DNA from 3 places in the Nocardia sp. NPDC058666 genome. Region 1 is predicted to be linked to each of the others. Evidence: riboswitches for the same ligand, from Rfam matches in the RefSeq annotation. Region 1 holds a riboswitch; each other region holds the start of a gene.

What was found. A riboswitch is a leader RNA that binds a small molecule or an ion and turns the genes downstream of it on or off. The one in region 1 is predicted to bind S-adenosylmethionine.
Region 2: linked by a shared signal. The riboswitch ahead of ACFWVD_RS06715 (aminotransferase class V-fold PLP-dependent enzyme) and the one ahead of ACFWVD_RS26050 (bifunctional o-acetylhomoserine/o-acetylserine sulfhydrylase) in region 1 are both predicted to bind S-adenosylmethionine.
Region 3: linked by a shared signal. The riboswitch ahead of ACFWVD_RS17365 (rhodanese-like domain-containing protein) and the one ahead of ACFWVD_RS26050 (bifunctional o-acetylhomoserine/o-acetylserine sulfhydrylase) in region 1 are both predicted to bind S-adenosylmethionine.

The regions. Positions count from the first base shown of each region.
Region 1 is NZ_JBHXRY010000018.1:22,599-32,967, reverse strand. It holds gene ACFWVD_RS26070 (IclR family transcriptional regulator) at 1-169, shown strand, start outside; gene glpK (glycerol kinase GlpK) at 276-1,769, shown strand; gene ACFWVD_RS26060 (MFS transporter) at 1,787-2,983, opposite strand; gene ACFWVD_RS26055 (NADP-dependent isocitrate dehydrogenase) at 3,157-4,374, opposite strand; SAM riboswitch class IV at 4,780-4,890, shown strand; gene ACFWVD_RS26050 (bifunctional o-acetylhomoserine/o-acetylserine sulfhydrylase) at 4,972-6,288, shown strand; gene ACFWVD_RS26045 (homoserine O-acetyltransferase) at 6,285-7,430, shown strand; gene ACFWVD_RS26040 (TetR/AcrR family transcriptional regulator) at 7,434-8,069, opposite strand; gene ACFWVD_RS26035 (oxygenase MpaB family protein) at 8,203-9,150, shown strand; gene ACFWVD_RS26030 (DUF3017 domain-containing protein) at 9,211-9,456, opposite strand; gene ACFWVD_RS26025 (tRNA (cytidine(34)-2'-O)-methyltransferase) at 9,639-10,103, shown strand; gene ACFWVD_RS26020 (FUSC family protein) at 10,193-10,369, opposite strand, start outside.
Region 2 is NZ_JBHXRY010000002.1:34,549-44,917, forward strand. It holds gene ACFWVD_RS06690 (alpha/beta fold hydrolase) at 1-230, opposite strand, end outside; gene ACFWVD_RS06695 (DUF2752 domain-containing protein) at 451-879, shown strand; gene ACFWVD_RS06700 (M1 family metallopeptidase) at 866-2,218, opposite strand; gene ACFWVD_RS06705 (Pls/PosA family non-ribosomal peptide synthetase) at 2,218-6,120, opposite strand; gene ACFWVD_RS06710 (MarR family winged helix-turn-helix transcriptional regulator) at 6,277-6,711, opposite strand; SAM riboswitch class IV at 6,926-7,040, shown strand; gene ACFWVD_RS06715 (aminotransferase class V-fold PLP-dependent enzyme) at 7,080-8,396, shown strand; gene ACFWVD_RS06720 (excalibur calcium-binding domain-containing protein) at 8,499-8,798, shown strand; gene ACFWVD_RS06725 (hypothetical protein) at 8,817-9,077, opposite strand; gene ACFWVD_RS06730 (flavin reductase family protein) at 9,084-9,551, opposite strand; gene ACFWVD_RS06735 (YbaK/EbsC family protein) at 9,792-10,268, opposite strand.
Region 3 is NZ_JBHXRY010000006.1:266,319-276,687, forward strand. It holds gene fgd (glucose-6-phosphate dehydrogenase (coenzyme-F420)) at 86-1,096, shown strand; gene ACFWVD_RS17350 (hypothetical protein) at 1,167-1,694, opposite strand; gene ACFWVD_RS17355 (hypothetical protein) at 1,743-1,916, opposite strand; gene ACFWVD_RS17360 (O-succinylhomoserine sulfhydrylase) at 2,015-3,223, opposite strand; gene ACFWVD_RS17365 (rhodanese-like domain-containing protein) at 3,220-3,642, opposite strand; SAM riboswitch class IV at 3,660-3,778, opposite strand; gene ACFWVD_RS17370 (hypothetical protein) at 3,824-4,282, opposite strand; gene ACFWVD_RS17375 (FAD-dependent oxidoreductase) at 4,455-5,843, shown strand; gene ACFWVD_RS17380 (amidohydrolase family protein) at 5,880-6,728, shown strand; gene ACFWVD_RS17385 (DUF456 domain-containing protein) at 6,729-7,211, opposite strand; gene ACFWVD_RS17390 (CaiB/BaiF CoA transferase family protein) at 7,338-8,435, shown strand; gene ACFWVD_RS17395 (hypothetical protein) at 8,514-8,885, shown strand; gene ACFWVD_RS17400 (PLP-dependent aminotransferase family protein) at 8,872-10,369, opposite strand, start outside.

The sequences.
Region 1 (10,369 bases):
GATCGCCGCGCCGATTCGCGCCAGGGGCGGTCTGGTGGTCGCCTCGCTGGGCGTCGCCGGTCCCACGGATCGACTGTGCGACAACCAGTTACGCATCCGGCCCGCCCTGGTCGAGCAGGTGCTCGCTGCCGCGGCGGCGATCCATCGCGACCTCAGCGTGGCGCAATGAACCAGCGGCACTGTGCTGCAGCGGACCAGCGTGTCGCGATGAACCACTGTGCCGTGGCGAACCAGCGTGGCGCGAGGAACCGCACCGACGACGAGAGCGAGCGCCGATGACGCACCACTTCGTACTCGCCATCGATCAGGGCACCACCTCGACCCGCTGCATCGTGTTCGATCAGCACGCCCGGCTGGCGGGGATGGCCCAGCGGACGCACCGCCAGCATTACCCCAGGTCGGGGTGGGTGGAGCAGGACGCGCTCGAGATCTGGCGCACCGTCGAGCGGATCGTGCCCGCGGCCCTGCGCGACGCCGGGATCACCGTCGACCAGGTGGCCGCGCTCGGGATCGCCAATCAGCGCGAGACCACGGTCGTGTGGGATCGCAACACCGGGTTGCCGGTGCGGTTGGCGATCGTCTGGCAGGACGTGCGCACCGAGGAACTCGTCGAAGAGCTGCGGAAACAGGCTGGGGCGCAGCGTGTTCCGGAACTCAGCGGTCTACCGCTGGCCACCTACTTCGCCGCACCTCGCCTGCGCTGGTTGCTCGACAATGTCGACGGGCTGCGGGCCAAAGCCGAACGTGGCGACGTCCTGTTCGGCACCATGGAATCCTGGCTCATCTGGAACCTCACCGGCGAGCACGTCACCGACGTGACCAACGCGGGCCGCACCCTGCTGATGAACCTGGCCACCCGGCAGTGGGACGAGGAACTGTTGCGGTTCTTCGACATTCCCCGCGCCATGCTCCCCCGCATCGAACCCTGCACCGGCGATTTCGGCATCGCCCGCACTGTCGTGCCCGGCGTCCGGATCGGCGCCGCCCTCGGCGACCAGCACGCGGCCCTGTTCGGCCAAACCTGTTTCGCCCCAGGGGAAACCGAATGCACGTACGGCACCGGCGGCTTCCTCATGATGAACACCGGCACCGAACTGATCCGCTCCACCCACGGCCTGCTCACCACCATCGGCTACCAGGTCGGCCCCGAACCGGTCTACGCGCTGGAAGGCCCCATCGCGGTCACCGGTTCCCTGGTCCAGTGGCTGCGTGACATCGTCGGCCTGATCGCCACCGCCCCCGAAATCGAAACTCTCGCAAACACAGTCGACGACAACGGCGGCTGCTACCTGGTCCCCGCCTTCTCCGGCCTCTACGCCCCCCACTGGCGCAGCGACGCCCGCGGCCTGCTCATCGGCCTCACGTCCTACGTCACCAAAGGCCACCTGGCCCGCGCCGTATTGGAAGCCACCGCCTGGCAGACCCGCGACGTGGTCGAAGCGATGAACGCCGACGCGGGCCTGAAAGCCCAATCCCTGCGCGTAGCAGGCGGAATGGCGTCCAACAACCTGCTCATGCAAATGATCGCCGACGTCCTCGACACCCCCGTCCTGCGCCCCCTGGTCACCGAAACCGTCTCCCTCGGCGCCGCCTACGCAGCAGGCCTAGCCGTCGGCTACTGGCCCGATCTCCAAGGCCTACGCCACAATTGGCGCGTAGCCGCCCAATGGAACCCCTCCCCCACCCGCGAAACCCGCGACGAGGAATACGAACGCTGGCAACGAGCCGTCCAACTCAGCGTCGGCTGGGCCCGCCCGGCCACGGGTTGACGTCCTCAACCAGGCGGTCAGTGCGTTGTACTGCGGCGTTGCAGGAACACCGTCAAGGTGAACAGGAGCACGCCCGCTACGGCGAGGAGGGCGCCGATCATGGCGGGGGCGGTGTAGCCCAGGCCTGCGGCGATGACGAGGCCGCCCAGCCAGGCGCCTGCGGCGTTGGCGATGTTGAGGGCGGCGTGGTTGAGGGTGGCGGCGAGGGTTTGGGCGTCGGCGGCTACGTCCATGAGGCGGGTTTGGAGGCCGGGGGCCAGGGCGGCGCCGGAGGCTCCGACCAGGAAGGCGCCGATGGAGGCGGTGATGGGGTTGTGGGCGGCCAGGACGAAGCCGGCCAGGATCACCACCATCGCGATCATGGCTACGAAGATCGAACGGTCGACACCGCGGTCGGCGAGGATGCCGCCGCCGATATTGCCCACGATCATGCCGAGGCCGAACAGGGCCAACACGATCGGGACGGCGCCCAGTGGCATGCCGGCGACGTCGGTCATGGTGGTGGCGATGTAGGTGTAGACCGCGAACATGCCGCCGAAGCCGATCGCGCCCACGGCCAGGGTGAGCAGTACCTGCGGGCGTCGCAGGGCGCCGAGTTCGGTCATCGGGTTGGTGAGTTTCATGCCGGTCAGGGCGGGGACGTAGCGCCAGAGGGCGGCCACGGTCGCCATGCCGATCACGGCGACGACCACGTAGGCGTCGCGCCAGCCGAAGTGTTGGCCGAGCCAGGTCGCGCCGGGAACGCCGATCACGTTGGCGACGCTGAGGCCGAGCATCACCGCGGCTACCGCCTTGGCTCGCTGCCCGACGGGGGCCAGCGTGGCGGCGGCCAGGGACGCGACGCCGAAGTACGCGCCGTGCGGCAGGCCGGAGACGAAACGGGCGAGCACGAGCGTGCCGAAGGTCGGCGCGAGCACGGTCCCGATATTGCCGACGGTGAACGCCATCATCAACACGATCAGCAGTTTCTTGCGCGCCACCCGCGCACACAACGCGGCGATCAGCGGCGCACCGACGACAACTCCCAGCGCGTAGGCCGACACCGCGTGCCCGGCGGACGGCTCGGAGATCTCGAAGGCCCGCGCGATATCGGGCAGCAACCCCATGGTCACGAATTCGGTGGTCCCGATCCCGAACCCACCCAGCGCCAACGCGAGCATCGCCGGGACGTGCCAGTTGGTACGTGGCTCGTCGAGGCGTTCAGGGGCGGCGATGGAAGTAGGCACGCTTCCATGCAACGACGATCAGTACCTATTCGCTACCCGAGACCGGCGTGAGTTGGCCCACCGTGGGCTGACCGGCCGGGTACAGGCACAAAAAAGCGCTCGCATCGGATTCGATGCGAGCGCTTTTGCAGCCGTGCAGGTCCATGATTACGGACCGGGACTCACTTCAGAGCGCGTGCCAGGTTCACATCGAGCGCACCGAGGAACTCCTCGGTGCTCAAGTATCCCTGGTCCCCGCCCACGAGCGCGGCGAGGTCCTTCGTCATCTGACCGCCCTCGACGGTCTTGATGACCACATCCTCGAGCGCCTGGGCGAAGCCGATCACCTCGGGGGTGTTGTCCAGCTTGCCGCGGTGCTCGAGCCCACGCGTCCACGCGAAGATCGACGCGATCGGGTTGGTCGAGGTGGGCTTGCCCTGCTGGTGCTGACGGAAGTGCCGGGTGACGGTGCCGTGTGCGGCCTCCGCTTCACAGGTACGGCCGTCGGGCGTGAGCAGCACCGAGGTCATCAGGCCCAGCGAGCCGAAGCCCTGCGCCACGGTGTCGGACTGCACGTCGCCGTCGTAGTTCTTGCAGGCCCAGACGTAGCCGCCCTCCCATTTCATGGAGGAGGCGACCATGTCGTCGATGAGGCGGTGCTCGTAGGTCAGGCCCGCCGCGTCGAACTCGGCCTTGAACTCGGCGTCGAAGACTTCCTCGAAGGTGTCTTTGAACATGCCGTCGTAGGCCTTGAGGATGGTGTTCTTCGTGGAGAGGTACACCGGGTAGTTCTGCTGCAGGCCGTAGTTGAACGAGGCCCGCGCGAAGTCCTCGATGGACTTCTTGAAGTTGTACATACCCATGACGACGCCGCCGTCTTCGGGCATCTTCACGACCTCGTGCACGATCGGCTCGCTGCCGTCTTCGGGCGTGAAGGTCAGCGTGACGGTGCCCGCCTCGTAGACCTTGAAGTCGGTGGCGCGGTACTGGTCGCCGAACGCGTGGCGGCCGATGATGATCGGCTTGGTCCAGCCGGGCACCAGGCGGGGCACGTTGGAGATGATGATCGGCGCGCGGAAGATGGTGCCACCCAGAATGTTTCGGATGGTGCCGTTGGGCGAGCGCCACATCTTCTTGAGGCCGAACTCCTCCACCCGCGCTTCGTCGGGGGTGATGGTGGCGCACTTGACGCCCACGCCGTACTTCTTGATGGCGTTGGCCGCGTCGATCGTGACCTGGTCGTCTGTCTTGTCGCGGTACTCGATACCGAGGTCGTAATACTCGAGGTTCACGTCGAGATAGGGATGGATCAGCTTGTCCTTGATGAACTGCCAGATGATCCGGGTCATCTCGTCGCCGTCGAGCTCTACAACGGTGCCTTCAACCTTGATCTTGGACATGGATCTTCGTGTCCTCCTCGGTGGGTGCCCTTTTATTGCACGGCCAGGCGAACACGCTTGTGAGCGGACCCCAGCTATTCCAACAAACCGTATATGCCGCGCGTTGGTTGCGTGACATCGTTATGCAAACTCTTGGTGCAAACATGACGAGCGTACTGCTACCGGTCACCTCACCGCGAGGGGAGGGCGAACTGTGCGATACGCGCGCGAGGCACCCGGCCATACCTCGTTTCCCCCTGCTGGGCATCCAGCTTACCCATCGGTCGTCGCGACCCGCCCGCGCTCCCCGCGCACCGGCCACCAACGACACGCCAGCGCCTGCCACACCGCCACCGCAGTGATCTTCGGCGGGAAATGCGGGGGAAGTTTCCGCGTGCGTGCGATGTCCGGTTAACATGACGGCAAGGTCATGAGTGCCAGCGTCAAGCCCCGGCTCGCTGGTCGGCAACCCTCCAGCTGCGGTGGGGTGCTCCGGGTGATGACCGGGCTCTCGAAAGTCGAGAGCAAGCGCGCGTTGCAGGAGGCCCCCCATGTGTTGTTGTCCGACGATCCGACCCAGTTGACGAGATCCCCGGCGAACACCCACTGGAGCACGACATGACCGACACCTCCCTGCCCGAGAACTGGTCGTTCGAGACCAAGCAGATCCACTCCGGCCAGGCCCCCGACGCGAGCACCAACGCGCGGGCGCTGCCGATCTACCAGACCACCTCGTACACGTTCCGCGACACCGATCACGCGGCGGCGCTGTTCGGTCTGGCCGAACCGGGCAACATCTACACCCGGATCATGAACCCCACCCAGGACGCGGTGGAGCAGCGGGTGGCCGCGCTGGAAGGTGGCGTCGCGGCGCTGCTGGTGGCGTCGGGCCAGGCCGCGGAGACGTACGCGATCCTGAACCTGGCAAGCGCGGGCGACCACATCGTGTCCAGCCCGCATCTCTACGGCGGCACGTACAACCTGTTCCACTACTCGCTGCCCAAGCTGGGCATCACGGTCTCGTTCGTCGAGGACCCCGATGACCTGACGCAGTGGCAGGCGGCCGTGCGGCCCAACACCAAAGCGTTCTACGGCGAGACCATCGCCAACCCCAGCAGCGCGGTGCTCGACATTCCCGGCATCGCCGGTGTCGCGCACGACAACGGCGTTCCGCTGATCGTCGACAACACCGTCGCCACCCCGTACCTCATCCAGCCGCTTGCGCACGGCGCCGACATCGTCGTGCACTCCGCGACGAAGTACCTGGGCGGACACGGTGCGGCCGTGGCCGGCGTGATCGTGGACGGTGGCACCTTCGATTGGACCGTGCGCGACGCCGACGGCAACGCCCGCTTCCCCGGTTTCACCGAGCCCGATCCCAGTTACCACGGTGCGGTGTTCGCCGATCTGGGTGCGCCCGCGTTCGCGTTGAAGGCGCGCGTGCAGTTGCTGCGCGATCTGGGCGCGGCGGTGTCGCCGTTCAACGCGTTCCTCATCGCGCAGGGCATCGAGACGCTGAGTTTGCGGGTGGAACGGCATGTCAGCAATGCCGAAGCCGTGGCGAAGTTCGTCGCCCAGCAGCCGGGTGTGGACGCCGTGCATTACGCGGGTCTCGAGTCCTCACCCTGGTACGCGCGGGCCAAGCAGTTGGCACCGAAGGGTGCGGGCGCGATCGTGGCGTTCGAGCTGGCCGGCGGTGTCGATGCGGGCAAGAAGTTCGTCGACGCGCTCAGCCTGCACAGCCATGTGGCTAACATCGGAGATGTGCGTTCTCTGGTGATCCACCCGGCGTCGACCACGCACTCGCAGTTGACGCCCGACGAGCAGTTGGCGGCCGGCGTCACCCCCGGCCTGGTCCGGCTCGCGGTGGGCATCGAGGGTATCGACGACATTCTGGCCGACCTACGGGTCGGGTTCGCGGCGGCGACGACGTGACTGTGAGCACCGAATCGCCGATCGCCGCGCCCGGAACCGGAGTGGACCTGCTGCCACCGCTGGACGGGCGAGTCGGCGTGGTCGCCATCGGAGACGTGACGCTGGAGAACGGCGCCGTGATCCCCGATGCGCGGCTGGCGGTGCAGCGCTGGGGGCAGCTGTCGCCCGCGCTGGACAATGTGGTGCTCGTGGAACACGCGCTCACCGGCGACTCGCATGTCGTCGGTGGGCCCGACGGGGCACCCGGCTGGTGGGAGGGCATGGTCGGGCCCGGCGCGCCGATCGACACCGACCAGTGGTGCGTGATCGCCACCAACGTGCTGGGCGGCTGCAAGGGCAGCACCGGCCCGTCTTCGCTCGCGCCCGACGGAAAGCCTTGGGGCGCACGGTTTCCCGCGTTGAACATCCGCGATCAGGTGCGCGCCGAGATGCAGCTGTTCGACGCGCTGGGGATCGCGCGCCTGGGCGCGGTGGTCGGCGGTTCGATGGGCGGCATGCGGGTGCTCGAGTGGATCATCGGTGCGCCCGAACGGGTTTCGGCGGCGCTGATCCTGGCCGTGGGCGCGCGTGCGACCGCGGATCAGATCGGCACCCAGACCACCCAGATGGCCGTGATAACCGCCGATCCCGACTGGCAGGGCGGCAACTATCACGGCACCGGCCGCGCGCCGATGACCGGCATGGGGCTGGCTCGCCGCATCGCGCACCTGACCTACCGCACCGACGGCGAACTCGATCACCGGTTCACCAATCGCGCCCAGGGTGACGAGGATCCGTGGACCGGGGGCCGTTACGCGGTGCAGAGCTACCTCGAGCATCAGGCCGAAAAGCTGTGTCAGCGTTTCGATCCGGCGACGTATGTGCTGCTCAGTGAAGCGATGAACCGACACGATGTGGGTCGTGGCCGCGGCGGTGTCGCTGCCGCGCTCGCCTCGACTCCGGTGCCCTGTGTGGTCGGCGGGGTCGACTCGGATCGCCTGTACCCGTTGAACACTCAGGCCGAGCTGGCCGAAGGTCTGCCCGGCTGTGCGGGTTTGGAGATCGTGCATTCGCGCGACGGGCACGACGGGTTCCTCACCGAGGCGGCCGCGGTGTCGAAGTTGCTCACCGAGACGATGCGGTTGGCGCGGGAGAACCGCTGAGCTTCACGGCCCGGTCAGCAGGGTGACGATCGAGCGGACATATTCCTGAAGTCGTTCGCGCGGATACCGTTCCGGGTCGTTGACGGCCAGTCGACCCAGCATTTCCGCGACGGTGAGCACCGAGTTCGCCAGCAGTTCGGCGTCCATGTCCGACCAGCGTGGTGACAGCGAAACACCCATGCGGACAAGCGCTTCCGCGCGTTCCAGAATGTCGGTGCGTGCAGCACGAAGGGCCGCACGGTATTCGTCGGGCGCGCTCGCGGGCGTGGCCAGGATCAGGCGCCAGCGCGTCGGATTCGCCAGTGCCACACCGACGAACGCTTCCACCGTCGACGACGCGGCGGTCACCGGGTCGGCGCCGAGCAGGTCTTCGGGCAGCGTGTCGGCGATCTGCTCCAGCCCGCGTTCGCGTTCGCGTTCCAAAAGCGCTTCCACCAGTTCGGCGCGCGTGGAGAACACCGTGTACAGCACCGGTTTTCCGACGCCTGCTTCCTGCGCGACGGCTTCCATGCTCAGCTCGTGCAGTTCCATGCGGCCCAGCACGGTGAACGCGGCGTCGAGCAGTTGCGCGCGGCGTTCCTGCGGCGGCAGACGCGGGGCATAGCGGCGTCGCGGTCGTTGATCCTGCGTCGCGGTCACGCGCCCACCTGCCTTTCCTCCCCTGGACGATACCCCGCGGCCGATCCGCTCCCACAAATCCTACGCAACCGTTGTATTCAACTCACGCCATTGCTACGGTGGTGTTGTATTCACTTGCAAAGGAGCACGTGCCATGGCATTCGATGCGTCTACCCTGCGCCGCGACGACTACGGGTTCTTCGGGCCCGACTCCCCCAGCTGGAAGGTGTGGGCGTCGCCGACCGCGCTGATCGGCTTCCAGCGCGCGGTCACCCTCGAACACTTCGACCCCTTCCTGACCGCCGCGGTCGCCGATTCCCAGGGCATCTACGACAACCCCGCCACCCGGCTGGACCACACGCTGGCCTACTTCGTGCTGGTCGCGCTGGGTGACGGCCGCACCGCCATCCAGGCCGCCGAACACCTGATGCAGGTGCACGCGCCGATGACGGGCATCGAACCGATCAGCGGCAAGCGGTACAGCGCCAACAGCCCCGAAACCCAGCTGTGGATCCACCTGACCGGGTGGCATTCGGTGCTCAAGGCCTACGAGATGTACGGGCCCGGTCGGCTCAGTGCCGAGGAGGAGGATCGGTATTGGGCCGAGTGCGCGATCGCGGCCGAGCTGCAGACCTGCAAGCCGTCGGAGGTGCCGCGCGATCGGGAGGGCGTGCAGGCGTATTTCGAACGTGTTCGGCCGCGGTTGTGCGTGACCGAGCGGGCGGTGCAGGCCATGCATTACCTGCTGTGGACGCCGCCGAGTAAGGGGTGGAAGTTCGCGCTCGGTGGTCGACTGCTGTCGTTGGCGACGATTCCCACGCTGCCGATGTGGATGCGCAAGCTCGGGCGGTTCAACCTGCCGCGCATTGTCGATGTGGGAGTGCGTATTCCGGCGAAGGTGATCGCGTGGGTGGCCGCCCGCCGCGACAACTGGGTACTGATCCATGCCGCGCCGTTCATCGCGCCGATGACGGGTCAGATCTTCGCGTCGCACGCGTATTCCGCTGCGCCTCAGCAGCTTTCGACAATCACCCCGCGCGAGGCCCGCGAGCTCTATGGCAGTCAGGGCTCCCGCAGTCTCTGGGCCTCCGAAACCGCTTGAATGACACCGCGATCGAGGGTGTGGGACCGGTCGCGTCAATGACGCCGCGGCCGGTCTTCCTCAGTTGACGCCGAGCGTGTTGATGGTGACCGCCAGGAAAACGATGGCGCTGCCCAGCGCGGTCAACGCGGCCACGTCGAACGGGCGACTGCGCACCGCGAGCAACCCCACCTGCACGGTCGGCAGACACAACCGGAACGCCGCGGCCACCAGAGCGGCGCTGCCGAAGATCAGCGCGCCACGCCGCCACCGATCCCACGCCACGAACCCGACCGCGATCACGATCAGCGCGGTCACCACGGTCATCGGCAGGTGACTGCGCAGATACTGCTCCCCCGCACTCAACCGCACGACCCGATGCTTGCCGGTCGTGTGCTTGTCGGTCGAGTCCGCCTTGTTCACGCCCCTGATTGTTCCAGTGTTCTGGAAAAGTGGCACACAGGGGCTCTGCGCGCGCTCGGCCGTCAACGGTCAGTACCCTGCTCCGAGTGTTCAATGTGATGTTCCATCAGCCGGTTATTCCGCCGAACACCGGCAATGCGATCCGGCTCGTCGCGGGCACCGGGTGCGCGCTGCACCTGATCGAGCCGCTGGGCTTCGACCTGTCGGAGTCGAAACTGCGCCGGGCGGGCCTGGACTACCACGACCTCGCCTCGGTGACCGTCCATCCGGATCTGGAGACGGCGTGGGCCGCGATCGGGCCGCAGCGGGTGTTCGCGTTCACCACCCAGGCGACCACGCGCTACACCGATGTGGCCTACCAGCCCGGCGACGTCCTGTTGTTCGGCACCGAGCCCACCGGCCTGCCCGCGGAGGTGCTCAGCGATTCCCACATCACCGACCAGGTGCGCGTGCCCATGCTGTCGGGGCGACGGTCGATGAACTTGTCGAACACTGCGGCGGTCGCGGTGTACGAGGCGTGGCGGCAGTTGGGGTTTCCCGGCGGGGTCTGACTGCGCTTCGGCTCGCCCGCCGTTGGGCGCCGAACGCGACGCCGTGCTGAAAGTTCCGTCGAGCAGGCCGGGGTGTCGGTAGGTCACCGCTAGGCGGCGTCGGGGCCCATCCAGCGCCACAGGGCGTAGCCGACCGTCAGGGAGATCGCGCAGCCGATGACGGTGTCCAGGAGTCTTTCGACGAGCACGCCTGCGGTCATGGTGGCGCCGAGGCCGGTGAACACCGCGACCAGTGGCGTCATGACCATCGCGTAGGCGGTGTAGTT
Region 2 (10,369 bases), on a different contig from region 1:
AGCACCAGCGTGGGGGCGGTTTCGGGGCCGTAGACGTGCACCCGGAGCTGGGCGCCGTCTTCGGTGATCACCGGAACGACCCGATGTGGGGTGGTGGGGGCGTTGAGTTTCGCGGTGGCGAAACTACGAGTCCGCAGTCCAGCACGGAACTGTGCGGTCAGGGCGCCGGTCTCGAGGTGGGAGACCATGGATCGCGCTGCCGCGAGCGTCATCATCGACTTCGCAAGCATGTCGGCACTCCTTTGTGTCGTAGGCCACCGTACCGTGCGAACTCGGGTGCTAGCTAGTGTTAGCGGGTCACGTTGTCCCACTTGTTGCGAAGTGCGCCAGTGTGCGTTCGGTCACTGTGAAATCGCCCGATATCGGCGGAAAATTACACACATCCGGTAACGATGTCGCCGGGCGAGTCGCGTGCTGGCGGTGGTGACCGGCCGCCGCTACCGTGAGGGGGTGGAGAGCGTGCGAGTCGAGGATCGTCCGGCTGTGCGGCGTCTGGCCGCGCCCGTAGTCGCCGCCGGTCTTGGCATCGGCGCGCTGGCGCTGCTGCATTTCCGCGATCCGCACGTCGAGGGTTCGTACGGCCTGTGCCCGTCGTTCGCGCTGCTGGGCGTCTACTGCCCCGGCTGCGGCGGTATGCGCGCGATGCACAACCTCACCGACGGCCGTTTCCTGGACTCGCTGCACAGCAATGTGCTCGCCCTGCCGCTGACCATCGCGTTCGCGGTGTTCGTCATCGACTGGATCGTGCGGGCTCGCCGCGGAAAAACCTGGCGCCTGCCCAGCCTGAGTCCGGTGGTCGTGTGGTCGTTCTTCGGCCTGCTCGCGGTTTACACGGTCCTGCGCAACACGCCGTGGGGCACCTGGCTCACCCCCGTGTAGTGGCCTGTCCGCCCAGCGGCGGCAACTGCGGCAGTGGCTTGGTGCCCAGCCAGATCGCGAACAGTCCACGCAACGGCGCCACGCTGTAATGACCGGCCAGGTCGACGAATTCCTCTGTGGTGATGGAGGAATGGCGGTACCGCGCGGTCCATTCGCGGATCAGTTCGAAGAACAGGTGGTCGCGCAGTTCCAGCCGCAGCGCGTGCAGGGCCAGCGCACCGCGCTTGTAGACGCGGTCGTCGAACATGTCCTTGGGGCCGGGATCGCCGATGATGATGTCCTGCGGCTGACGCGCCAGATTCGTGCGCGCCGCCCGCGCCAGCTGGTCCGCGGTCGGCCCGCCCGAGGCCTCCGACCAGATCCACTCCGCGTAACAGGCGAAACCCTCGTGCAGCCAGATGTCGCGCCAGTGCTTCAGCGTGAGACTGTTGCCGAACCACTGATGCGCGAGTTCATGTGCCACAAGACGTTCCGAGCCGCGCTTGCCGTCGCAGTGGTTGGCGCCGAAGATCGAAATGCCCTGCGCCTCGATCGGGATGTCGAGCTCGTCGTCGGTGACGACCACGGTGTAATCGTCGAACGGATACGGCCCGAACTTCTCGGTGAACAGCGCCATCATCTCGGGCTGACGGGCGAAATCATGGTCGAAATTCGTGCGAAGCCGCGGCGGGATGACCGCGTGCATGGGCACCGGTTCGCCCACCGCGCCGACCCGGAACTTGCGGTAGTTGCCGATCTGGATCGTGGCCAGGTAACTGGCCATCGGCTCGGCCATCTCGTACACCCAGGTGGTCTGGCTGGCCTTGGCCTGCTTGCCGACCAGCGCGCCGTTGGCCAGGGCGTAGAACGGACTGTCGGTGGTGATCGAAATCCGGTACGACGCTTTGGAACTGGGGTGATCGTCACACGGGAACCACGACGCCGCACCGTTGGGCTGACTGGCCACCAGCACGCCCTCGGTGAGCTCCTCCCACCCGACCTCGCCCCACGGCCCGCGCACCGGCTTCGGCGTGCCCGCGTAGTGGACGGTGATCTCGAGAACGCCACCGGCGGGGATCTTCTGCTGCGGGGTGACCGCGAGCTTGCCCTGTTGGTGCGTGAACTTGGCGGCCTTGGACCCGTTGACCAGGACCTTCGACACCGCCAAGGCCTGCGACATGTCGAGGGTGAACCGCGGCTGCACCGTGGTGGTGACCGCGATGATCACCGCGCGCCCCGCCAGCCGGTTGCTGGCAGGTTTGTAGCTCAGCTCCAATTCGTACCGGGACACGCGGTATCCGCGATTGCCGTTGTGCGGCAAGTAGTCATCGATGGGTTCGCTGTAGAAAGTGCTCCGCATCAGGCGGCTCCGCGCTGCCTCGACTCCCGCGGCGCGGCGGGATCGGTCCAGTGCGAGATGGGGTTGCCCCACCAGCGCGTCGACGGGGGGACGACGTCACCGCGCATCACCAGCGACGCGGGTCCGATGGTGGCGCCCGCGCCGATATGGGCGGCGGGCAGGGCCACGCAGTGCGGGCCGAGGGTGGCGCCGGCTTCCAGGGTCACGGTGTCCATGGACATGATGCGGTCGTGGAACAGGTGCGTTTGCACCACGCAGCCGCGTTCCACGGTCGCGCCGTCACCGAGTGTCACCAGGTCCGCCTCCGGTAGCCAATAGGACTCGCACCATACCCCGCGACCGATCTTGGCTCCGAGTCCGCGCAGCCACAAATTCATCACAGGAGTGCCCGTGGCGGCCCGCGCGAACCACGGCGCGGCCACGGTTTCCACGAACGCGTCGGAGACCTCGTTGCGCCACACGAACGAGCTCCACAGCGGGTACTCCACGGCGCGAATTCGCCCGACTATCAACCACTTCGCGGCCACGGCGATGATTCCGGCGAGTGCGCCCGCGGCCATCAGAACCAGCCCGGAAACCAGTGCTGCGACAAGGTAATCGGTGTGCTGGGCGATCCGCGCGAGCACCAGCAGCACGCCGAGACCGATGGCGAACGTCACCATCACGGGGATCAACCGGCAGGTCTCCACGAACGCCCGCGCCAGCTTCAACCGCAGTGGCGGGTCGAAAGTGCGTGAGGTGTCGCTGGATTCGGCTGCGCGACGCAACCGCACGGGCGGACTGCCCAGCCACGACGAGCCCGCCTTGGCCTTGTTCGGGGCAGCCGAAAGAACCGCAACCAGACCGTTTTTCGGCACGCGACGCCCCGGCGCGGTCATGCCCGAGTTGCCGAGGAAGGCGCGTTTGCCGACCTTCGATTCGCCGATGCGCAACCAGCCGCCGCCGAGTTCGTAACTGCCGATCATGGTGTCGTCGGCCAGGAACGCGCCGTCGGAGATCACGGTGAACTTGGGCAGCATCAGTACGGTCGACGCCTCGACGTTCTTGCCGATCTTCGCGCCCAGCAGTCGCAGCCAGACCGGGGTGAGCAGGCTGGCGTACAGCGGGAACAGGAAGGTGCGCGCGGAATCCAGGAGGCGTTCGGTGGCCCAGACCTGCCAGCCGGTGCGGCTGCGCACGGGGTGATAGCCCTCGCGCAAACCGATGCTGAGCAGGCGTACCGCGATCACCGTGGCCACCGCGTACACGGCGAGACTGAGCAGGGTGGCCACCGGCAGGATGGCGAAACCGCGCAGGGCGGCGGCGCCGATGGTGGTCTCCTTGCGGACCCACCAGGCGATGAACGTGCCGCCCACGGCGAGACCGAACACGGGCATCGCGCCCAACACCATCGACGACAGGCCGAACACGAGCAGCCAGTGCCGGGCGCGTTCGGGGGTGTGGTCGGGCCAGCGGCGCGGCGCCTTACCGGTCTTGGTGGCAGGCGAGCCCGCCCATTCCTGTTCACCCTTGACCTTGCCCGACACCGCCGAGCCGGGCGCGATCTCGGCGCGTTTGCCGATCTTGGTGCCGGGCAACAGGATCGAGCGGGCGCCGATCACCGCACCGTCACCGATGGTGATGCCGCCGATGTGCACGATGTCGCCGTCGACCCAGTAGCCCGACAGGTCCACTTCGGGTTCGACGCTGGCGCCGTCGCCGAGTTCGAGCATGCCGGTGACCGGGGGCAGGCTGTGCAGGTCGACGCCCTTGCCGATCTTGGCGCCCAGTGCCCGGGCGAACGGGACCATCAGCGGTGCGCCAGAAAGACTTTCGGCGCCACTGGCTTCCGAGAGGCGTACGGCGGCCCAGAGCCTCAGGTGCACTGAGGAGCCGCGCGGGTAGGAGCCGGGGCGAAGGCCGGCGAGCAGGATGCGGGCGCCGATCACGCAGATCGTCATCCGGCCGATCGGCGAGATGAACAGCACGAACGCCAACACGATCCACCACCACGACAGGCGCGGCAGCCACGGCAGCGAACCCGACCAGGCCGCGATGCCCGACACGATGGTGAGCCAGGTGACCCACTGCAGGCCGGTGAGGGTGGTCAGCGGGATCGTGGCAAGGACCTGGGTGACCTGCGCCCGCAACGGGGTCGGTTTCACCACGCGCACGTCGACCGCGGCCACTGGGGCGCTGCCGTCGAGGAGTTCGACCAGCGAACCCAGGCGCGGATGGTCGTAGAGATCGGCGACGGTGACGTGCGGGTACTTCTCCCGCAGCGCGCCGACGAGCTGGGCTGCCGACAGGGAGCCGCCGCCCAGATCGAAGAATTCCGCGTCCAGGTCGGTGGGTTGGGCGCCGAGGATCGCGTCCCACAGGCCCGCCACCCAGGCCGCGGTGCCGGACAGGCCCGTCTCGGGCTCGTCGGTCGAAGGCAGTGGCCACGGCAGGGCGTCGCGGTCGACTTTGCCGGAGGTGCGGGTCGGCAGGTCGGCGACGATCGCCAGGCGGGGGACCAGCGGGGCCGGAAGTTGTTCGGCCAGAATCTCTCTGGCCTTCTTCACGTCGAAATCGGGTCCGGCGCCGGTGAGGTAGCCGATCAGGATCTTGTTGCCCGCCTTGGTGGTTCGGATAGCGGCAGCCGCGCCGCTGACACCGGGTAGGTGCTGCAGTGCGTTGTCGAGTTCGCCGAGTTCGATGCGGCGGCCGCCGATCTTGATCTGATCGTCGGCGCGGCCGAGGAAGATCAGGCCGTCGCGGTCGTTGCGCACCAAATCGCCACTGCGATAAGCGCGTTCCCAACCCAGCGAGGGCAGGGGTGCGTACTTTTCGGCGTCCTTGGCGGGGTCGAGGTAGCGGGCCAGGCCGACGCCGCCGATCACGAGTTCGCCGGTTTCGCCTTCGGCTACCGGGTTGCCTTGCGGGTCAACAACAGTCAGGTCCCAGCCGTCGAGGGGAAGGCCGATTCGCACGGGCATCTCGCCGGTGAGCAGCGCGGCGCACGCGACGACGGTTGCCTCGGTCGGCCCGTAGGTATTCCACACTTCACGCTCGGGGCCCGCCAGGCGCTCGGCCAGCTCGGGCGGCACCGCTTCCCCACCAAAGATCAACAGCCGCACCGATTCCAGTGCTTGCGCGGGCCAGGTCGCGGCCAGCGTCGGCACCGTCGACACGATGCTGATCTCGCGGCGCATCAGCCACGGGCCCAGATCGGCGCCGGTGCGCACCAGGTCGCGCGGGGCGGGGACCAGGCAGGCGCCGTTGCGCCAGGCCAGCCACATTTCCTCGCAGGAGGCGTCGAAGGCCACCGACAGTCCGGCCAGTACGCGGTCGCCGGGGCCGATCGGGGCCTGCTGCAGGAACAGGCGCGCCTCGGCATCGACGAAGGCGGCGGCGTTGCGATGGGTTACCGCAACACCTTTCGGGGTTCCGGTGGAGCCGGAGGTGAAGATGATCCACGCGTCGTCGTCGGGGGACGGCAGGGTGTTCCAGTCGTGGTCGCCCATGGCCGTGGTCTGTGACTCGATGCCGTCGGCGGTCGCGATCGCGCTCACCTTCGCCTCGCCGAAGACCAGCTTGGCGCGTTCCTCCGGGTCGTCGGCGTCGACGGGCACGTAGGCCGCGCCGCAGTAGAGCACCGCCAGAATCGTCACGTACAGCGCCGCGCTACCCGACGGCATCCGCACGCCGACCCGGTCGCCCGGTCGCACGCCCGCCTCGGTCAGCTCGGCCATGCGGGCCTCGATCGTGGCGATCAGCTCCATGTACGTGAGCACGACCGCGCCGTCGTCGATCGCCGGTGCGTCCGGGTGTGCCAGCGCGGTGCTGGTCAGAATGTCGACCAGGGTGCGCGGCGGCGCGGCGAGATCGGCGCGCAACAGCGGGTCGCGAAGAACCGCCGGAACCTGTGGCTCGAGCATCGTGCTCAGTCCACCTCTCATCGGTTGACCCCCATCGGTGGTGTCTGTTGTTTCATGAGCGGGTTACCGGAGGGCAAACGGGATGGTCACCAGATGCCAACGGTACTCGCGGAGGGACTTGCTCGACGGCAGCGTGCGGCGTGCCGTCGGCGCTGATCACGACGGCGATTCCGGCAACTCGCCCAGCGCCGTGACCACCAGTCGGTGCAGCGTGCGCTGTTCTTGTTCGTCGAGGCCGTCCAGCACTCGGGCGGTGGCTTCGACGATCAGTTTGTCGGTGCGCTTGCACTGCTTGCGCCCCGCCTCGGTGATCCGCAGTCGGTACTTGCGGCGATCCTTGCCGTCGCGGGTGCGTTCGACCAGGTCGGCGCGTTCCAACGCATCGATCAGCCGCACGACTTCGCTGCGGTCGATGCCGAGCGCGTCGCCGACTTTCTTCTGCGTCAGGTCGGCGTTCTCCTCGATGAAGGTGAGCACCCAGTGATCGCGCAACGGCACGTCGATCTCGGCGTGCAGCGCCTTGGTGAGCCGTCCGAGCGCGTACACCGGGTAGCGCGGCAGGCCGCGGACGGAGTTCGTGTTCGTGGACATGAGAGAGGACTCTAGCAAATAGTGGAGCCGCTCAATCATCTCGGGTGTCCATCATGGGGTTTTCAGATGGTTGAGAAGTGGGCGTGACCAGGCAACTCGGGGCAATCGCGCGATCTCGAAAATTCTGATGATCCCGACGTGTCGACCGCCCACTTCCTGTGACTCACGCCTTGACGGTTGACAGGTCCCGCGATCGTCTGTCACTCTCGTTGCAGGTCACGAGTACCAGTGTTCAGCCCCGGCTTGCTGGTCGGCAACCCTCCTCCGCGGTGGGGTGCTCCGGGTGACGACCTGGCTGACGTCCGCATCGGACGCGGCAAGCGCGGGCCAACTCTTCGAGCGGGTCCCTGAACCGACGGGATTTCGTCATGACTGCTGTAATCGACCCCACCTGTGCCATCGCCGCCGTGTCCGGCGCTGACCTGCGCGTTCCGCTCGTGCAGGGCGGCACGAGCACCTACGCCAACTTCGACTACGCCGCCAGCGCGCCCGCGTTGAAGCAGGTCACCGACCGGATCTCGCAGCTGCTGCCGTTCTACGCCAGCGTGCACCGCGGTGCCGGGTACGCGTCGCGGATCTCCACCGAGTGCTACGAGGCCTCGCGCGGCTCGGTCGCCCGGTTCCTCGACGCCGACGACGACCAGGTCGTCGTCTTCACGCGCAACACCACCGATTCGCTGAACCTGCTGGCCGGGTGCGTGCCGGGGGAGACCGTGGTGCTCGATATCGAACATCACGCGAACTTCCTGCCGTGGACCGAGCACGGTCGCCGGGTCGTGCGCGCCGGTGCCACCGTCGAGGAGACGGTGCAGCGGGTGGTCGCCGAACTGTGCAGCAAGCCCGCCGCGCTGCTCGCGGTGACCGGCGCGTCCAATGTCACCGGTGAGGTGCTGCCGCTGGAACGTCTCGCGCGGATCGCGCATCTGTGTGGTGCGCGCATCCTCGTCGACGCCGCGCAGCTGGCGCCGCATCGTCGGATCTCGTTGCGCGAGACCGGCATCGACTATCTCGCCTTCTCCGGGCACAAGCTGTACGCGCCGTTCGGCTCGGGCGTGCTCGTGGGTCGACGTGACTGGCTGGACCAGGGCGAGCCGTACCTGGCCGGCGGTGGCGCGGTGCGCAATGTCGGTGTGTCCGAAGTGGAATGGGCCTGCGCACCCCAGCGGCACGAAGGCGGATCCCCGAATGTGTTGGGCGCGGCCGCCATCGCCGCCGCCTGCGACGCACTCGCCGCCATCGACCCCACCGAACTCGTTGCGCACGAACGCTTCCTGGCCGACCGCCTCCGCGACGGCCTGTCCACGATCCCCGGCGTCGACCTGGTCACCATCTGGTCCGACAGCCCCGACTGTGTGGGCATCGTCGCCTTCACCGTCGCCGACTACGCCCCCGGCCAGGTAGCCGCCTACCTCTCCGCCGAACACGCCATCGGCGTCCGCGACGGCCGCTTCTGCGCCCACCCCCTCCTGGCAAGCCTGGGCCTGGACGCCGCCCTGCGCGCCAGCATCGGCCTCGGCACCACCGCCGCCGACGTAGACCGCCTGATCGACGCCGTCACCACCCTGGTCGCCACCGGCCCCACCTGGACCTACGCCCCCACCGACGGCCACTGGAACCCCACCCCCGAAACCCGCCCCCTCACCGCGTCTTCCCCCGAAGGCGCGGCCCCCTGCTTGATCGGGTAACCGCCAACCCGGCGTAATCGACCACTTCGACGCTCAAAAGTCAGAAAACTGATTTCGACGAGGCGAATTGGTCGATTACGCCAGTTTCGGCGGCATCCCCGCATGGGAGATCGGCCCATCGCCCGCGCCGGGTACTCGGAGGAGCCAGGCCCCGTGGTGCCGTCCACGACGCTCGCGCCACCTCCGCCGCCCGTCATCGTCCCTGTGCCCACCACGACCGTTGACGTGCCTGCCCCACGTGTTGCGCCCGTCCCCGCACCCGAAGTACCCGCGCCGGCCAGCGCCTACTACCCGAATTGCAAGGCGGCCAAAGCAGCCGGCGCCGCGCCGCTGCACCGGGGCGACCCGGGGTACAGATCCAGCTTGGACCGAGACGGGGACGGCATCGCCTGCGAAAAATAGTCTCGTCGTTCTTCCGGCCTAGTCGGCGGTCGAGGTCGAGTGCACGACATCGCCCGGCTGGACGAGCTGGGAGATCGTGTCCGAAAAGGTGAATGAGTATTCGCCTCTGGATGATCGGTGGAATTCGATCCACTGGAGGGTTCCGTCGGCGATCACCTCGTCGCCCCGCCGGAGTTCCACGTGGTCGCCCTGACGGAAGTCGCCGATCGCATAGCCCGTCACGAACGGGTTCGGTTTGTAGCTGACAGGGAAGACGCCGGTTACGCGGAACTCGCTCATGGACTCTCAGGTGTCGAGGGGGGTGGGGCGGTGGTATTTGCCGTTGTAGTACAGCAACGGGGCGGCTGAGGGGGATTCTTCGGTTTGGTCGTGGACTCGGGTTACCAGGCCTACGGCGAGGGTGTGGTCGCCCAGGTCTATGAGTTTGTGGAGGGTGGTGCGCAGCCAGATGGGGGTGCCGTGCAGGACTGGTTCGCCGGTGGGGAGGGTGGTCCACAGGGAGCGGTCGGTGAAGCGGTCGGCGGCGGTGCGGGAGAAGCGGTGGGCCAGGTCGTGTTGGTGTTCGCCCAGGAAATGGATGACCACGGAGTCGGCGGCGCGCAGGGCGTCGATGCTCGACGAGGTGTGGGCGATGTTGAACGAGACCAGGGGTGGTTCCAGCGACAGGGAGGCGAAGGAGGTGGCGGTGAAGCCGACGGGGCCGGTGTCGGCGTCGAGGGTCACCACGGTGACGCCGGCCGGATAATGGCGCATGGAGGCCCGGTATTGCTCGGCGGTGATCCCGCTCAGATCGTCGGGAACTACCAGGCCGGTCTCGGAAGGTTGTACATCGCCCACCGCTTCAACTTACGCCCGCCCAACCCGCGTTCCTGCGCCCGCGTTGTCCGATTGGTCTGACTGGGTGGTCGCGGTCGCGGTAAAAACGCAGGGCACAGGCCCGGGACAATCGGGGCGTCGGGTTTTCGATCTGCCTGCGCTCAATGCCGCGCGACTTCAGTCCAGGTCGAGCGGCAAACCCGCCGTGATACGGACCAGTTCGCGGAAGTTGGTGCGGAACACCGTGTTCGGGTGACCACCCGCCGCCCAGACTTCGGAGTGGGCGGCCAGCGCCGTATCGACCCAGGTGGGAAGGTTGGTGGGATGGCCGAGTGGCGCGGTGCCGTCGATGGGTTGGCCGGTGATGCGTTCGACCAACGGCGTGGGGGCGGGGGTCAGGGTGCCTTCGAGGCGTTTGCCCGTGCGGGTGAGGTCGACGTGGTGGTGGTCGGCTACCAGGATCAGGACCGGGTCGTCGTCGAGCAGGAAGACCTGGGCGGTGAGAATCGCGGTGGGGTGCGCGCCCATGGCGCGGGCGGCCGCGGCCGCGGTGGGGGACGGCGTCTCGGGGCAGACGATGACGCCGTGGTGCCCGCGGGCGATGAGAGTTTCCGCGACCCGGCATGCGACCGGCGGCAATGACGACCTGCGCATGTCATCCAGAGTAGGTCGATTGCCGGAAATGTGCTGTGTTACTGGAGTTCTGGTGCAGCCTCGGGGGTGCGAGACCGAGGTGGACGGGCCGGGAGGCGATA
Region 3 (10,369 bases), on a different contig from region 1:
TCCGGCCGTGCTCGCGGCGCGATGTCGGGGTCGTTGACTAGGGTCGTGGGGCAGGGGCGTGCGGCGAACGACAGGAGTAGCGGGAATGGTGGAGCTCAAGCTCGGGTACAAGGCATCGGCGGAGCAGTTCGGGCCGCGGGAGCTGGTCGAACTCGGCGTCGCCGCCGAGCAGCACGGCCTCGACAGCGCGACCGTGAGCGACCACTTCCAGCCGTGGCGCCACGACGGCGGGCACGCGCCGTTCTCGCTGGCCTGGCTCGCGGCCGTCGGCGAGCGCACCGACCGCATCCAGCTCGGCACCTCGGTGCTCACCCCCACCTTCCGCTACAACCCCGCCGTGATCGCACAGGCCTTCGCGACGCTGGGCTGCCTCTACCCGAACCGGATCATGCTCGGGGTCGGCACCGGTGAGGCGCTCAACGAGATCGCGACCGGTTTCAAAGGCGAATGGCCCGATTTCAAGGAGCGTTTCGCTCGCCTGCGCGAAGCGGTGAAGCTGATGCGCGAACTGTGGACCGGCGACCGCGTCGATTTCGACGGCGAGTACTACCACACCGTCGGGGCCTCCATCTATGACGTGCCCAAGGGCGGTATCCCCGTCTACATCGCCGCGGGCGGCCCGGTGGTGGCCAGGTACGCGGGTCGCGCGGGCGACGGTTTCATCTGCACCTCGGGCAAAGGCATGGACCTGTACACCGAGAAGCTGCTGCCCGCCGTCGCGGAAGGCGCCGCCAAGGCCGACCGCAACGTCGCCGACATCGACAAGATGATCGAGATCAAGATCTCCTACGACACCGATCCCGAACTGGCACTACAGAACACGCGCTTCTGGGCCCCGCTGTCGCTGACCCCCGAACAGAAGCACGACATCACCGACCCGATTGAAATGGAAAAGGCCGCCGACGCCCTCCCGATCGAACAGGTAGCCAAGCGCTGGATCGTGGCCAGCGACCCCGAAGACGCTGTCGCCCAGATCAAGCCATACATCGACGCGGGCCTGAACCACCTGGTCTTCCACGCCCCCGGCCAAGATCAGCTCCGCTTCCTCGACCTGTTCAAGCGGGATCTGGCTCCGCGTCTGCGCGCACTGGGCTGAGGGTCCGAAAGGCCGCCCCGGCGGTAATGTCCGGGCCGAACGCGAGTCGTCGCGTTCGGCCGGGGCCACATTATTGCGGAACGGCATACCATGGGACCCACGATGCCAACTCAGCTTCGTGTGACGGCGAACCGTCCCATGGCCGTGTGTGGAATTCCTCGGCGAGAATTCCAGCATAGTTTTTCGAGCTGTTCTCGGGCGTCAGGTTCGACACATACAGGTCGGCGACCGGAAAATCGTAGGGCACCTTCTTCACCACGTGCGCGATCGCAGTCGCCGCAGGTCGCAGGTCGTCCAACCGGCCTTTCGAGTCGGCGACCGCCAGGTAGATATTCACACCGAGTACGCCTTCGGTGTCGTTCTTGTTGATGCTCACGTTGTACAGGCAATAGCCCGGCGGCAACGTGTCTGCCTTGTCGATCGCGGCCCTGGTTTCCCGTTCGAATTCTTTGGTTTCCAGTTTCGCCGTCGTCTCGCACTTTTGCGAGTGGTTGTCCGCCGACATGCACCCGGTGGCAACCATCGACATCGCGGCAACTGCGATTGCCAACCACAATGCGCTCCCGCGCCGAGTCGACGGTCGCGAATTGTCAGCCATCAGTGTTCACCATCCATCTCACCTCATAGATATCGGTTGTGCAGGTAGTCACGGGAGGATGAGCAGGGTCGAGCGGTAGTGGCGCATTGCGGTCAGCACCTGTTCCGCGGGTGCGCCGAGCATGGACGAGGTGCGCTGGACGAATATCCGGGCGTGGGCCACCTCGTCCCGCGCGAAGCGGCCGGACCGGCGATGGTCCAGTCCGGCCGCGGTCACGACCATTTCCGGTCGTCGCAGGTTGTGCGACTCCCCCAGCAGTCATGGTCGCAGTGTAAATCCTTGGCCGCGATCATCTTTGGTCATCGCGAGGATGCGCGCAGTCAGCTCAGGGCGTGGTCGAGGTCGCCTAGGAGGTCGTCGAGGTCTTCCAGGCCTACCGAGATGCGGACTACCCCGTCGGACAAGCCGATTGAGGCTCGGCCTTCTGGGCCCATGGCTCGGTGGGTGGTGGTGGCGGGGTGGGTGATCATGGTTTTGGCGTCGCCGAGGTTGTTGGAGATGTCGATGATGCGGAGGCGGTTCAGGACCTCGAAGGCTCGCTTTTTGCCGTCGTCGCCGTTGAGGGCGAAGGTGACTACGGTGCCGCCGCCGGTCATCTGGTCCAGGGCCAACGCGTGTTGGGGGTGGGATTCCAGGAAGGGGTATTTCACCCAGTCGACCGATTTGTTGGTCTCGAGGAACTTGGCCACTTGCAGGGCCGACTCGGTGGAGTGGCGCACGCGCAGCGGCATGGTTTCCAAACCCTTGAGCAAGGTCCACGCGTTGAAGGGGCTCAGGGCGGGGCCGGTGTGGCGCATCAGGGTTTTCACCGGGCCGTCGATGTAGTCCTTGGCGCCGAGGATCGCGCCGCCGAGGACTCGGCCCTGGCCGTCGATGTGTTTGGTGCCGGAGTAGACGACCACGTCGGCGCCGAGTTCGAAGCCGCGTTGCAGCAGGGGGGTGGCGAAGACGTTGTCCAGCACCACCTTTGCGCCTGCGGCGTGGGCGAGTTCGGTGACCTTGCGGACGTCGACCAGGGTCTGCATCGGGTTGGCGGGGGTTTCGAAGAACACGGCCTGGGTCGGCACGGAAAGTGCCTGCTCCCACTGGTCGAGGTCGTCGCCGTCGACGAAGACGGTTTCGATGCCCCAGCGCGGCAGGATCTCGTTGCAGACCACGAAGCACGAGCCGAACAGGCTGCGGGCGGCGACGAGTCGGTCGCCTGCCTTCAGAAGTGCGCCGAGAGCTGTGAAGACCGCGGACATACCGGATGCGGTCGCGAAGGCCGCTTCGGCGCCGTCGAGCAAGCGGATGCGCTCCTCGAACATGGCCACGGTCGGGTTGCCGAAGCGGGAGTAGACGAAGTGCTCGACGTCGCCGGTGAAGGCGGCCTCGGCGGCTTCAGCGTTCTCGTAGACGAAACCCGAGGTCAGGTACAGCGCCTCGGACGTCTCGTCGAAGCCGGAACGGCGCAGGCCGCCACGCACACCGAGCGTGGCGGGGCCGACGCCCTCGGGCAGGGGCTTGTCGAACGAACCACCGGTGATCATGCGTTGACCTCACGCCACGGCAGGCCGACAGCGCGCCAACCGGTGCTGCCGCGCTGACCGAACGCGTCGGGACCACCTTCGAAACCGTCGAGCACGTTGTAGGACGGTGCCACGCCCGCCGCCGTCGCCAGGTTCGCCGCGTGCGCGGAACGCTGACCGGAGCGACACAGGAACACCACCGGTGCATCGTCGGGACGTCCGGCCAGTGCCTTGTCCAGCTGCACGCCGAAGTCCGGATTGCGGGTGCCGGTGCCGTCGACCCATTCGATGAAATGGGCGGGGCGATCGATGGAGCTGGTGTCGGGGATGCCGATGTGTGCCCACTCGCCTTCGGTGCGCACGTCGACCAGCACGGCGCCGGGGTGCTCGGTGAGCAACTCCCACGCCTGCTCAGGGGTGATATCGCCGGCGTAAGTCATGTCGATCCTCCTGCGTGAATCCGCTCTTGCCGTGCCGGAACTCCGGAAAACACGGCCAGGTCGTCACCCGGAGCACCCCACCGCGGAGGAGGGTTGCCGACCAGCGAGCCGGGGCTTGACGCTGGCACTCATGACCTTGCGATCTGAGATTGCCTCGGACCCGGTCATCGTGTCAAACGATTCAGAACGAGCACACCAGCCACGCGCCGTCGCCGCGGGTCAGTTTCCAGGCGGTGGACTTCGGGTTTCCGTCTACCACCACGGTGGCGTCGATTTTGGCGCGATCACCGTTGACGGTGGCGTTGGTGAACCCCTTGCCGTCGATGGTGACGGTAGATTTCGGGCCGCCTAGCTGTTCGGACAGGCCAGAAGCCTCCTCGTTGAAGCCCTCGCAGGCCACCCCGGTCGGCGGACGCAGGTCACTGCGGGAACGCGCGTCGATATAGTTGGTGACAGCGGCGGCGAGACGGTCGGCCTCTGTGACATTTTTCTCAGCCGGTGACAGCAGTCCGCCCAGCACGATGCCGATGAGCACGATGATCGCCACCACCGCGGCCGCCACGAACGGGACGATGGAACGCTTGTCGGTCTGATCCACCACGATGGGCTGGTCTTCCGAGCCAGTTTGCTCCTCGTTCATGCTGTAATCCTGACAGACCCGCGCGGGCAGCCACACCGCGCTCCGGGTCGCCGCAACGCCGCAGCTAGAATCGCGTTCGATGCGGCCAGCTGTCACTTAGCCGGACTGCTGACTTAGCCTGAGCTAAGTTGACGCCGTCAAATCAGTTCTCGACCAAAGGGTGCGCGTAGACATGACCGAACAGAGTGCAGCTACTCGCCCACTTCGCATCGCGATCGTGGGCGCGGGACCGGCCGGTATCTACGCCGCCGACGCCCTGATGAAGTCCGATGCCGACGTGAGCATCGACCTCTACGAGCGCATGCCCGCTCCCTTCGGCCTGATCCGCTACGGCGTCGCACCGGACCACCCGCGCATCAAGGGCATCATCACCGCGCTGCACAAGGTCTTGGACAAAGACCAGGTGCGGCTGCTGGGCAATATCGACTACGGCACCGATATCACCCTCGATGACCTGCGCCAGTTCTACGACGCGGTGATCTTCTCCACCGGCGCCAACGCCGACCGCGCCCTGGACATCCCCGGCATCGAACTGGATGGTTCGTTCGGTGCCGCGGACTTCGTGTCCTGGTACGACGGCCACCCCGACGTGCCGCGCACCTGGCCCCTGGACGCGGAGAAGGTCGCGGTGCTGGGCGTGGGCAACGTCGCGCTGGATGTCGCGCGTGTGCTGGCCAAGACCGGCGACGAACTGCTGGCCACCGAAATCCCGCCCAACGTCTACGAAGGCCTCAAGGGCAACAAAGCCCTCGAGGTCCACGTGTTCGGTCGTCGCGGGCCCGCACAGGCCAAGTTCACCCCGCTGGAACTGCGCGAACTGGACCACTCGCCCACCATCGAGGTCATCGTCAACCCCGAAGACATCGACTACGACGAGGGCTCCGAAGCCGCGCGGCGTAACTCCAAGCAGGTCGACATGGTCGCGAACACCCTCGAACAGTGGGCCATTCGCGATCACGGCGATCGTCCGCACAAGCTGTTCCTGCACTTCTTCGAATCCCCCGCCGAGGTCCTGGGCGACAACGGCAAGGTCGTCGGCCTGAAGACCGAGCGCACGCAACTCGACGGCACCGGCAACGTCAAGGGCACCGGCAACTTCACCGACTGGGACATCCAGGCCGTGTACCGCGCGGTTGGCTACCTCTCGCAGAACGTCACCCAGCTGCCGTTCGACGATCAGGCGGGCACGGTGCCCAACGAGGCCGGTCGCGTGATCGCCGACGACACCGCCGAAGGCGACGCCCGCTTCATGCCCGCCACCTACGTGACCGGCTGGATCAAGCGCGGCCCCGTCGGCCTGATCGGCCACACCAAGGGCGACGCCAACGAGACCATCGCCTGCCTGCTCGACGACGCCAAGGCCTTCGCCCCTGCGCCCAAGCCCGAGCTGGACGCGGTCACCGAGTTCCTCGAGGGCAAGGGCATCCCGTTCACCACCTGGGCCGGCTGGTACCGCCTCGACGCCCACGAGCGGGCGCTGGGCGAGCCCGAAGGCCGTGAGCGCGTGAAGGTCGTCGAGCGCGAGGACATGCTGCGCGCGTCCGAGCCGAACAAGGCCTGAGCTGCCACCACTGTCGAGATAGGGCATTCTGTACCCGTGTTCGATGCCCACGTCCACATCATCGATCCGCGGTTTCCGCTGATCGAGAACGAAGGCTATCTACCCGAGCCCTACGTGATCGATGACTATCGACAGCGCATGGGGCACTTCGATGTTCGCGGCGGTGCTGTCGTCAGTGCGTCTTTTCAGGGAGCTGATCAGACGTATCTGAAGGCAGCGCTGTCCGCGCTCGGACCGGAGTGGGTCGGGGTGACCCGCCTTGACCTCGACGCCACCGATGACGACATTCTCGAACTCGATCGCGCGGGCGTGCGGGCGCTGCGGTTCAACCTCAAGCGGGCCGCCGCCGACATCACCGAGATGACGTTGCAGGCGTTGCGCGCGCACGAACTGGCCGGTTGGCATGTGGAGCTGTATATCGACGGGCAGATGCTGGCCTCGTTGCAGCCGGTGATCTCGAAACTGCCCGCCTTGTCGATCGACCATCTCGGCATGTCCGAGGAGGGGTTGCCGTATCTGCTGGACCTGGTGGATCGCGGTGCGCGGGTGAAGGCGACCGGGTTCGGGCGGGTCGAGATGGATGTGGCCGAGACGCTGCGGCGCATTCACACCGTCAATCCGGGGGCATTGATGTTCGGTAGCGATCTGCCGGGCACGCGCGCGGGCAGGCCGTTCGATGACAGCGATATCGACCTGATCTGCCAAGTGGTGGGCGCGGATATGCACGCGGTGCTCGAGGACAATGCCCGCGAGTTCTACCGGCTGCCCCCGGTGCACCGCGACGCGACACCTGCTGTGCGCGTGGAGAATCCGACCATTCCGATTCCGCGCAATCTGCTGCCCGGCGCGGACGATCAGACGCGGCCGCTGCCGGTTATCGAGTAATCAGCTGAGAATTGCGCCGGTGAGCCAGACTCCCGACGCGATCAGTGCGCCGAACAGCTCCACCAGCATGGACAGGCCTACGCCTTTCAGCGCGTGAACTGTTGCGGGCCAAGCCAATTGGTTGGTGTTCAAGCGGTACAGCTCAGCCAGATACACGCCGAGCACGAACCCGATGAACAGGCCCACGATCGGGATCACGAAGAAGCCGACGACGCCCAACACCGCGCCCACCAGCAACGCCCGGTTCGACACGCCCGCTTCGCGCATTCGTTTGCCTGGCCAGGTGTATTTCACGATGCCGGAGATCACCACCGCGACCGTCGCCACCGCCAACACCGTCCAGGCCGTCGCGCCGCCGGTCATGAACGCCCACACCGCGATCGCGCCGAAGATCAGGATCACCCCGGGCAGAATCGGCACGATCACGCCGACGATGCCGACCAGAATCACCAGGCCGACAACGACCTCACCCCACACGCTCACTACCGGGTCCTCCCGTTGCCACGCCGAGTCGCGCTCACCGAATTCTCGCCCATGCTCTACCCGAGCCGCCACCCCGGCGCTATTGTCGAAGTGTCAATACCGTTCGACGATGAACAGAGGTCACCCGTGAGCACGGAGTCCACCGCGAAGCAGGGCCCCCTCGCGGGGATCAAGGTCATCGAGTTGGCGGGCATCGGCCCAGGTCCGCACGCCGCGCTGCTGCTGGCCGACCTCGGTGCCGACGTGGTGCGCGTGCAGCGACACCGGCAGCTGCCCGGCTTCATCGAGCGTCCGCAGTGGCGTGGGCGCACGATCGTCGAAGCGAATCTGAAGGATCCCGCCGACGTCGCCAAGATCCTCGACCTGGTCGAGAAGGCCGACGTGCTGCTGGAAGGCTTCCGGCCCGGCGTCACCGAACGGATGGGTCTCGGACCCGACGAGACCCTGGCCCGCAACCCGCGCCTGGTCTACGGCCGGATGACCGGGTGGGGCCAGTACGGTCCGATGGCCGATCGCGCCGGGCACGACATCAACTACATCTCGCTGACCGGCGTGCTCAACGCGATCGGGCGCAAAGGTGAGCGGCCGGTGCCGCCGCTGAACATGGTGGGCGACTTCGGTGGCGGCTCGATGTTCCTGGTGATGGGCATTCTCGCGGCGCTGGTGGAGCGGCAGACTTCCGGCAAGGGTCAGGTGATCGACGCGGCGATGGTCGATGGGGCGCTTGCCCTTTCGCACTTCGTGTGGGGAATGCGCGGGGTGGGGCTGTGGTCCGACGAGCGCGGCGAGAACCTCCTCGATACCGGCATGGCGTTCTACGACACCTACGAAACCTCCGACGGCAAGTACATGGCGGTCGGGGCGATCGAGCCGCAGTTCTACGAGCAACTGCTGGCCGGGCTCGAGATTTCCGAAGAAGGTCTGCCGCAGCAGCTGGACCCCAGCGGACAGGACCAGTTGCGCAAGCTGTTCACCGACAAATTCCTGACCAAGACCCGCGACGAGTGGACCGCGATCTTCGACGGCACCGACGCCTGCACCACCCCCGTGCTGACGTTCACCGAAGCCACCGAGAACCCGCACATCGTGGCCCGTACCGGCCTGATCGAGATCGAAGGCGTGGTCCAGCACGCGCCCGCGCCGCGCTTCTCGCGCACACCCGGCGGCACGCCGACTCCCCCGCCGTCGGTCGCGACACCAATCGAAACGGTCTGGGCTGACTGATTTGTCGGGCTGTCGTCGGTAGGCTTTCGTTCTATCGACGACAGGTCTGGGATCCGAACTCGCAGGCGTCCACCGAAGGTGCTCGCCGCACTGATCGCGGTCACCAGCTTGGTCGCGGGGGTGCTGTCGTTCATCATGGCCGAAGGGTTGTTCAACGCCCCGCCGGAATGGGCGACCGAAACCCATTGTCGCAGTGACGCTCCCGTGCCCGTGATGGTGACCGTGCTCAACGGGTTGGCGACCGGACTGCTGGCCGCGGCCGCCATCGCGCTGCTGTGTCTGCTGGTGTTGATGTTCCGTCATCGCAGCGATCGCAGCACGATGGCGGCGCCGTTGACCGCGGTGGCGTTCGTGTTGTCGGTGCTGTTCATGTTCGGGGCGGGGTACGAAACCGTGCGCCCCGAACCGGCTTCACGCGGGCATAACCCGTGCGCGTTCAGTAGCAGGTGAGCGGCTGTAAGGGGTCGGTCGCGCGCGGGGTCAGCGCGTCGTAGGCGGCGGCGATCGACTTCACGGCCAGGCGCAGGTCGGCTTCGGGGTGGGTGTACGGGAGGCGGACGTACCGTTCGAACGCGCCCTGCACGCCGAAACGTGGTCCGGCGGCCAGCAATACGCCGTGGTTGGGGGCGGTGGCGGCCAGTGCGGTGGACACGGGGCTGGGTAGTTGCGCCCACACCGACATGCCGCCCGCGCCGGCCGCGATGTGCCAGCCGGGCAGTTCCTCGGCCACCGCGTCGAGCAGGGCGGTGCGTTGGGAGCGCAGTTGTTCGCGGCGGCGTTGCAGGATGGGGTCGGCGTGTTCGAGCAGGTGGACCGTGGCCAGCTGGTCCATCACGGGGGTGCCGAGGTCGACTGTCGAGCGGATGCCCAGCAGCTTGGTGATCAGCGGCTGGCTCGTGCGGATCCAGCCCACGCGCAGACCGCCCCAGAACGACTTCGACGCCGAACCGATGGTGACGATCTCCGAACCCTTCGCGAACGCGGCGACCGGCGGGGGCATCGGCGCGTCGGACAGGTTCAGTTCGCTCATCGACTCGTCGACGACCACGGTCATTCTGGTGTCGCGGGCGATGGCGGCCAGTTCCTCGCGACCCTCGGCGTTCAGGAGCAGGCCGGTGGGGTTGTTGAAGTCGGGGACGAGGTAAGCCAGGGTGGCGGCGGTTTGCCTCGCGGTGCTGCGCAGGCCTTCGAGATCCCAACCGGCGTCAGGGAATTCGGGGCGCAGTGGGATCGGGATGGGGCGGGCGCCGACGTCGCGGATGGCTTCGATGGCGTTCGGGTAGGAGGGGTGTTCGATCAGCACGCGGGCGCCGGGCGAAGCGAGGACGTTGAGCAGCAGCCGAAGTCCGTGTTGCGCACCGAGAGTCACCAGGATCTGCTCGGGTTCGGTCGGCAGGCCGCGGGCGGTGTAGCGGCGGGCCAGGGCTTCGCGCAGCGCGAGGATGCCGACCGGGTCCATGCCGTGGGTGCCCAGGTACGACGGAATGCCCTGTAGCGCAATCGAATAGGCGTCGTTGAGTTCGAGGGCGGCCGGCATCGCGGCATAGGTCATGTCGATGGTCGGCAGTTCCGGCTGCGACATCAGGGCCATGATGCCGCGGGTCGGCTTGGCGCCGTCGTGCGCGATGGTCGGCGGCAGGGCCACGGTGCTGCGGGAACCCTGGCGGCTGATCAGGTAACCGTGTACGCGCAGCAGCGAATACGTGGACGTGATGGTGGTGCGGCTGACGCCGAGCGTGCCCGCCAGATCGCGCTCACTGGGCAGAGCCACGCCAAGGGGGGCACGACCGTCGTGGATCAGCAGGCGGATGGCCTCGGCCAATGCCAGGTACGCGGGGCGGTGGGGGCGGCGTTCGGAATCGCCGTCGGTTTCGGGGTCACGCCACCGGCCCAGGTCGCGAGCCAGGCCCGCCGCGCCGATCACTCTTGTCGCC